DNA from 2 places in the Actinopolymorpha sp. B17G11 genome. Region 2 is predicted to be linked to the other one. Evidence: riboswitches for the same ligand, from Rfam matches in the RefSeq annotation. Region 2 holds a riboswitch; the other holds the start of a gene.
The links. Region 2 has a riboswitch for cobalamin ahead of ABN028_RS13730 (SCO2322 family protein). Riboswitches for the same ligand answer to the same signal wherever they lie in the genome.
Positions count from the first base shown of each region.

Region 1 (4,067 bases), on a different contig from region 2:
GAAAGCGTCGAGACCACCGGTACCGCACAGGCCACCCACCCGCTGGGGGTGAGTCGCCCAGATCTCGCAGTCGCCGATCTCCCTACGCCTGAAGAGGTTTTCGGCGTACGCAGGCTCGGTTTTCGGGAGCTCGTCAAGTTCGCGATCGGCCCGAGCCTCATCGCGCTCGGCATCTCCATCGGCAGTGGTGAGTGGTTGCTCGGCCCGCAGGCGGTCGGTACGTACGGCTTCATCGGCGTCGGCTGGGTCATCACGATCTCCGCGCTGCTGCAGACGTTCTACAACGTCGAGTGTTCCCGCTATGTCGTGGCGACCGGCGAAGTTCCCGTCGTCGGTTGGGGGCGGGTGCCGCCCGGCTGGATCCTGTGGGTGCCGCTGTCGGTCTTCGTCATCATCTTCGCGTTCATCGCCGGTGGTTGGGCGGCGTCCGCGGGCCAGGGCGTCTACGCCCTCGTGCACGGAGAGATCGCGGCGAGCGGCGCGGAAGAGCCACGGATCTACGCGATCCTGCTGCTCGTGGTCGTCTTCCTCATCACCGCCACGGCCCGGCGGATCAGCCGGGCGCTCGAGCTCGCCAACTGGATCATGGTCGGCACGATCCTCGTCCTCCTGCTGATCCTCGACCTGCTGCTCGTGCCCGCGAGCCTTTGGTGGGAAGGGATTCGTGGCTTCGTCACCCCGGCCGCCCCGCCTGCCGGCATCACCGCCACCGAGCTCGGCGGCCTCGCGGGCTTCACTGCCCTCGCGTCCGGGCTGAACTGGTACATCATGAGCCACTACCGTGACAAGGGCTACGGCATGGGCCACCGGGTCGGTTTCCTGAGCGGTCTGCGTGGCGACCGGAACGCCGTCCTCGCAAGCGGCATCACGTTCCCCGACGACGCGAAGAACCGTGCCCTGTGGCGGCGGTGGTACCGCCTGCTGCTCACCGACATGTGGGGCGTCTTCTTCGTCGGTGCGATGCTCGGCATGCTTCTCCCCACTCTGTTGATGGCGCGCGCGGTGGAGATCCGGGGCGAAGGGCCGACCCCCGAGACCGTTCCGACGTTCGTCGCCGACGTCCTTCGCGGCGAGTACGGGACGTTCGTCTTCTACGTCGCCTTGCTCATGGGCGTCTTCGTCCTCTTCAGCACCCAACTGGGCATCTTCGAGGCGATGGTACGAACCACCACGGACGCCTCGCACGCGACGAGTTCGAGGCTGCGCGCGTGGATCGAGGGCGATCCACGGAAGTTCTACTACCCGTTCATGATCCTGCTGCTCGTGATCATCAGCATCGTCATCCACCTGGCGGTGCCGGTCGGCCTCGTCCAGTGGTCGGCGAACATGGCGAACTTCGGCGCCCTGATCTATCCGTTCATGCTCATCTATCTCAACCGGCAACTGCCGAAGCCCGCACGTCCGCGCCCCTGGCACACCGTGATCCTGCTGTTGAACGTCCTGTTCTTCGGTTTCTTCTTCGTCAACTTCGTCGCCGACCTGGTAGGCGACCCGCTCATCACCTTCTGACAAGGCCGCTGCCGAGGCCCGCCCTGTGCTTCAGCCGGGCTGCAACGGTCCGTGGGCCCTGGGCGCTATGGTCGTAGGTGTGGTTGGTTCGCTCGACCGGCACGACCCTTCGTGACCGGCCGGGCGAGGTAAGAGGGAACCCGGTGGGATTCCGGGACTGCCCCGCAGCGGTGAGTGGGAACGACCGCCGTACGAACGCACTGGGCCGACATCATCGGTCGCCTGGGAAGCGACGGCCAGTAGGCAGAGCGCAGAGCGCCCACGAGTCCGAAGACCTGCCGACCGCCCGCGCGCCGCCCCGGCGTCGCGGTCCGCTATCTGAGTTCCCGAGGGAAGGACTCCATGGCAGTACGTACGACCGTGCTCGGATATCCCCGGATCGGCCCACGGCGCGAGCTCAAGCGCGCGGCGGAGGCATTCTGGGCGAGCCGATCCGATGCCGAGACTCTTCACCAGACCGCCGTCCAACTCCGCCGGCAGACGTGGGAGTCGCTGCGCGACGCCGGCGTCGACGACATCCCGTCCAACACCTTCTCGCTCTACGACCACGTGCTCGACCAGGCGGTACTTGTCGGCGCGATCCCGGAGCGGTTCGCCGGCCTGGAGGGGCTCGAGCGTTACTTCGCGATGGCCCGTGGCACCGCCGGGGTGCCGCCACTGGAGATGACCAAGTGGTTCGACACCAACTACCACTACCTCGTGCCGGAGCTCGGCCCGGAGACGGCGTTCCGGCTCGACCGCGACGCCGCGCGGAAGCCGGTCGCCGAGTACCGCGAGGCGGCGGCGCTCGGGATCGACACCCGCCCCGTGCTCCTCGGCCCGGTCAGTTTCCTGCTGCTGGCGAAGCCTGACACTGAAGCGCCCAAGGGGTTCCGGCCGCTCGACCTGCTGCCGGGCCTGCTCGACGTGTACGCCGACCTGCTGGCGGAGCTGGCGGCCGCCGGGGCGACCTGGGTGCAGCTCGACGAGCCGGTGCTCGCCGCCGACCGGACACCCGAGGAGATCCAGGCCGTCCGTACGGCCTACGACCGGCTCGGCGGCCTGCCTCCGAAGCGGCGACCCAAGCTGGCCGTGGCCACGTACTTCGGGGCGATCGGCGACGCGCTGCAGACTCTCGGTCGTACGCCGGTGGAGGGCGTTGCGCTTGACCTCGTGACCAGCCGGGCCGACGTCGCACGCATCGCCGGCGCGGGACTCGCGCGGAAGACGCTCTTCGCCGGCCTGGTCGACGGCCGCAACGTCTGGCGTACCGACCTCTCCGGCGCTCTCGCCACTGCCGCCTCGCTCCTGGGTTCGGTCGGCGAGCTGGTCGTGAGCACCTCGTGCTCGCTGCTGCATGTCCCGCTCGACCTCGACCTGGAGCGGGGCCTGCCGGCGGACCTTCGCGAACGGCTGGCGTTTGCCCGGCAGAAGGTGGCCGAGGTGGTCCTGCTGGGCCGCGCGCTGCGGGAGGGTCGGTCCGCGATCGAGTCGGAGCTTTCCGCGGCCACGCGCGCCCGAGCGACGGCCCGGCAAGGTGCGGTTGACGCGCGGGTGCGAGCCCGGATCACCGCGCTGGGCGAGGGCACGCCACGAGGCGACTTCGCCGCCCGGGCGGCCACCCAGAAGGCGGTGGGGAACCTGCCGTTGCTGCCCACGACGACGATCGGGTCGTTCCCGCAGACGAAGGAGATCCGCGCCGCACGGGCCGATCTGCGGGCGGGTCGGATCTCCGCGGCCGACTACGACGCCGCGATGCGGGCGGAGATCGACCGGGTGATCGCCCTGCAGGAGGACGTCGGGCTGGACGTGCTGGTCCACGGCGAGCCCGAACGCAACGACATGGTGCAGTACTTCGCCGAACGCCTCGCGGGCTACGCGAGCACCGATCATGGCTGGGTCCAGTCGTACGGCAGTCGTTATGTCCGGCCACCGATCCTCGCAGGGGACGTGTCCCGGCCCGAGCCGATGACGGTGGAATGGACGACGTACGCACAGTCGCGGACGACGAAGCCTGTCAAGGGAATGTTGACAGGCCCGGTGACCATGCTCGCGTGGTCCTTCGTCCGCGACGACCAGCCGCTCGCCGACACCGCGAAGCAGGTGGCGCTGGCGCTGCGGGACGAGATCCGCGACCTGGAGGCGGCGGGCATCCGCTACATCCAGGTGGACGAGCCGGCCCTGCGGGAGCTGTTGCCGTTGCGAGCGGCGCAGCAACCGGACTACGTCGCGTGGGCGGTCGCGGCGTTCCGACTGGCGACGTCAGGGGTCTCCGACGGCACCCAGATCCACTCGCACATGTGCTATTCGGAGTTCGGGGAGATCGTCGACACCATCGACGCGCTCGACGCCGACGTCACCAGCGTGGAGGCGGCCCGGTCCCGGATGGAACTCGTCGCCGACCTCGCACGGGCGGGCTACCAGCGAGGTATCGGGCCCGGGGTGTACGACATCCACTCGCCGCGGGTGCCCAGCACCGACGAGATCGAGACCGCGCTGCGGCTCGCGCTGGAGGCGGTGGAGGTCGACCGGCTGTGGGTCAACCCCGACTGCGGACTCAAGACCCGCGGCTATGCCGA
Region 1 covers NZ_JBEFTW010000033.1:56,357-60,423, reverse strand. The annotation lists gene ABN028_RS27230 (Nramp family divalent metal transporter) at 1-1,509, shown strand, start outside; cobalamin riboswitch at 1,577-1,806, shown strand; gene metE (5-methyltetrahydropteroyltriglutamate--homocysteine S-methyltransferase) at 1,852-4,067, shown strand, end outside.
Region 1: linked by a shared signal. The riboswitch ahead of metE (5-methyltetrahydropteroyltriglutamate--homocysteine S-methyltransferase) and the one ahead of ABN028_RS13730 (SCO2322 family protein) in region 2 are both predicted to bind cobalamin.

Region 2 (4,067 bases):
GAACAGGCACGCAAGGCACGCGTGTCGGCACCGCGTGACCGCAAGGAAGCCATCCGCCAGCAGCGGGAGAAGGCCCGCGCCGAGCGGGCGAAGGTCCAGCAGGCGATGGTGACCGGCGACGACCGCTACCTCCCGGCACGCGACAAGGGCCCGGTGAAGAGGTTCTGCCGCGACTTCGTCGACTCCAGGCGTACTCCCGCGGAGTATCTCCTGCCCTACTTCCTGGTGATCTTCATCGTCATGACGATCCCCATGCCGCAGGTACAGATCGTCGCCACCTACCTGTGGCTGGTCGCGATCATCGTCGTACCGATCGACCTGATCTTCATGGGACGCCGGCTGAAGCGGCAGTTGCGCGAACGCTTCCCGGACGAGAGTCACCGGGGTGCCGTCGCCTACGGCGTCATGCGGGCCACCCAGATCCGCCGGCTCCGCATGCCCAAGCCGCTCGTGAAGCCCGGCGAGACGATCTGAACGACGCCGCGACCGACGCGTCCGGCGAGGTGGTGCGAGCTAGTCGGCGGGATGCAGGCTCATCGGCCCGTAGACCTCGCGCCCCGACTCGAGCAGCACCACCTGGTCGACGCCCACGGCGACGAGATCACGCCAGCACTCACCGACCCAGCTCTCCGCGTCGCTCTGCGAAGGGAATTCGCTGCGCGCCAACTCGCCAGCGTCCACAGGGTTGCCCTCGGCGTCCTCGAGCCGCCACGTCCACGTCATGGCAGGTGAGCCTAGTGGAGGCCCCCACCCTCCTTTGACTTCCGGGTGCGGGCGTGAGACCGTCCGTCCAGCACTACCGCCATGGGGTTGTGGTCGAAAAGGCCACCACCAGCAGGGGAAGCCGGTCCGAGTCCGGCGCTGACCCGCAACCGTAGGCCGCGTGCCAGGTCGCTCGATCCACTGGCTCGATCCAGGGGTTCGACACCAGGCGCCCGCGGCAAGCCGGAGCACCTGACCATGGCGGCCGGCTCCACACCACCCGTCGAGGTCTGCGGGCGGAGCCCGGGTCAGACACCCGAGCCCGCCCTCGGCTCCAGGCGTACGCCGCCTGCGTTGCCGGGGGCATCTCTCGTGTGTGGTCCGGTTCCCGCATCGACCGTGACCGAACACCGTGAGAGGACATCGATGCGGTCCGAGATCCGCCGCCGTCGTCGCGCCGGCCTGCTGTACGCCACGCTGGCCGTTCCGTTCTTCGTCGTACTCTGTGCCGCTGTACTCGCGGCCGTACTCGCCGCTGGCACCGGCACCGCCCACGCGGATGCGTACCGCTTCTGGGGCTTCTACCAGTGGCAGGACGACGCCTGGGCACTGGCAAAGTCCGGCCCTTCCGGCGTCACCCCGAAGGACGGTGCCGTAGAGGGATGGCGGCTCGCCGTCTCGGGCGAGAAGACACCGCCGCGCCTGCCGCGGGCCGCCGGAGACTTCGATCAGATCTGCGGGTCGACACCAGCCGAGACAGGCAAGAAGCGCGTTGCCGTCGTCGTCGACTACGGCCTCGCCGGCGAGGCCGAGGGCGAGCCGGAGCCACCGGACGCCCGCGGTGCATGCGCGGTGGTCGACGCGAAAGCCAGTTCCGCGCAGGTGCTCGCCGCCATCGGTGAGGTACGCGAGCAGAAAGGGCTGGTCTGCGCCATCGACGACTTCCCAGCAACCGGGTGCGGCGACGCCGTCGACTCGGTGCCGGAGTTCCCCACGCCCGAGCCGAGCGTCTCTCTCGCGCTGCCCGCGGCAGCCGCTCCCGCCGGGGACTCCAGCCCAGCTGAGTCTTCAGAAACCGCCGCGAGCGCGGACGCCGAGTCGGATGGGTTCCCAGTCCTGCCGGTGGCAGCCGTCGCGGTCGTGGTCGTGCTGATTGTCGGTGGGTTCATGATCCGGCGTCAGCGCAACGCCGACGCCGGCTCGGCGGGCTGACGGGCCGACCCGTGCGTGCAGCCCATCGCCCCTCCTTCGCCCGGAACCTGCACCCGGGCGCGTGGTGGCTGTGGGCGCTCGGGCTCGCCACCGCCGCCAGCCGGACGACGAACCCGCTGCTGCTCGCCTTGCTGCTGGCGGTTGCGGGTTACGTCGTGGCGGCCAGGCGATCGACCGCGCCGTGGGCCAACTCCTATGCGGCGTTTCTCAAGCTCGGGTTGGCGGTCATCGTGATCCGCGTCGTGTTCCAGGCGGTGTTCGGCGCCGCCGTCGCCGGCCGGACGGTCCTCTTCACCCTGCCCGAGCTGCCCCTGCCGGAGTGGGTCGACGGCATCCGGATCGGCGGCCAGGTCACCGCGGAGGCGCTGGCATCGGCGGTGTACGACGGATTGCGGCTCGCCGCGATACTCGGCTGCGTCGGGGCGGCGAACGCGCTCGCCAACCCCAAGCGCCTGCTCACGCACGTGCCTGGAGCGCTCTATGAGCTGGGTGTCGCGGTCGTGGTCGCCATGACGTTCGCACCTCAGCTCGTCGCCGACGCGGCGCGGGCGCGGGCGGCCCGCCGGCTGCGCGGCCAGCCGGACCGTGGCCTGCGCTCGGTCCGTGCCACCGCCGTACCCGTCCTGGAGGGAGCTTTGGAACGCTCCCTCGCGCTGGCGGCGGCGATGGACTCACGGGGATACGGCCGGCTCGGCAACGTGACCCGGCGGGCCCGCCTGCTCACCTCCGGCCTCGTCCTCGGGGGCCTGATGGGTATCTGCGTCGGCGTCTACGGGCTCCTCGACGCCGGTGCCACCCGAACCCTCGCCCTGCCCGCTCTCGGCGCGGGGCTCGTCACCGCGTGCGCCGGGTTGATGCTCGGTGGCCGGCGCACGGTCCGGACGAGGTACCGGCCAGATCCGTGGGCCCTGCCGGAATGGCTGGTCACCGCCAGCGGCGTTGCCGTCGCCGCTGGCTTCTTGTGGGCATCCGTCGCGGGGGGCGGCGACCTCGTCGCCAGTACCGTGCCGCTCACGGTGCCCGAGCTGCCGATGATCCCCACCGTGGCCGCGCTCCTCGGCCTCCTGCCCGCGTGGTTGGCTCCACCTCCCCTACCGGTGAGCGACGAGGCGCCCGCCGGCCAGCAGGCGGACGACGAACACACAGACGACCAGCGGGCGGGCGACAAACAGGCAGACGACCAGCGGGCGGGCGACCGACGGGGGAAGGTGCAAGCGTCATGATCCGGTTCGAGTCGGTGTCGATGCGCTACCCGGGGAGCGCGAGCCCGGTCCTGCGCGACGTGACGTTCGAGATCGCCGAAGGCGAACTGTGCCTTGTCGTCGGCCAGACCGGCAGTGGCAAGACCACCCTGCTGCGCGCCATCAACGGACTGGTCCCCCACTTCACCGGCGGCACGCTGGGCGGCCGCGTGGTCGTCGACGGGCGCGAGACCCGTACGCACCATCCGCGAGACCTCGCCGACGTCGTGGGCGTGGTTGGTCAGGACCCGTTGGCCGGGTTCGTCACCGACACCGTCGAGGACGAACTGGCCTACGGCATGGAGTCGCTGGCCCTGGCACCCGACGTCATGCGTACCCGGGTGGAGGAGACGCTGGACCTGCTCGGACTCACCGGCGTACGGTCCCGGCCCATCGCCACGCTCTCCGGTGGTCAACAGCAGCGGGTCGCGATCGGCTCCGTCCTCACCAGCCATCCGCGGGTACTCGTGCTGGACGAGCCCACCTCCGCTCTCGACCCGGCGGCCGCCGAGGACGTACTCGCCGCATTGCACCGGCTCGTCCACGACCTCGGCGTCACGGTGGTCCTCGCCGAACATCGGCTGGAACGAGTCGTGCAGTACGCCGACCGGATCGTCCTCGTGCCCGGTGACGGCCAGGCGCTCGCGGTGGGACCGCCGGCAGCCGTCATGGCCGACTCGACGGTGGCGCCACCGGTCGTGGAACTCGGCCGGCTCGCCGGCTGGGACCCGCTGCCGTTGACGGTGCGCGACGCGCGCGCGTTGGCCGGGCCGTTGCGGGAGCGGCTCGCCACCGTCGCACCGCCGACCCCGCCATCGACCCCGCCATCGACCCCGCGATCGGCGCCGCCAACTCCGGCGCCAGCGGGTGCGCAAGGCAGCGTTGACAGTACGCCCGGCCCCGGCGCACGCC
Region 2 covers NZ_JBEFTW010000011.1:10,762-14,828, reverse strand. The annotation lists gene ABN028_RS13740 (DUF3043 domain-containing protein) at 1-474, shown strand, start outside; gene ABN028_RS13735 (hypothetical protein) at 514-723, opposite strand; cobalamin riboswitch at 789-977, shown strand; gene ABN028_RS13730 (SCO2322 family protein) at 1,129-1,914, shown strand; gene ABN028_RS13725 (energy-coupling factor transporter transmembrane component T family protein) at 1,926-3,137, shown strand; gene ABN028_RS13720 (ABC transporter ATP-binding protein) at 3,134-4,067, shown strand, end outside.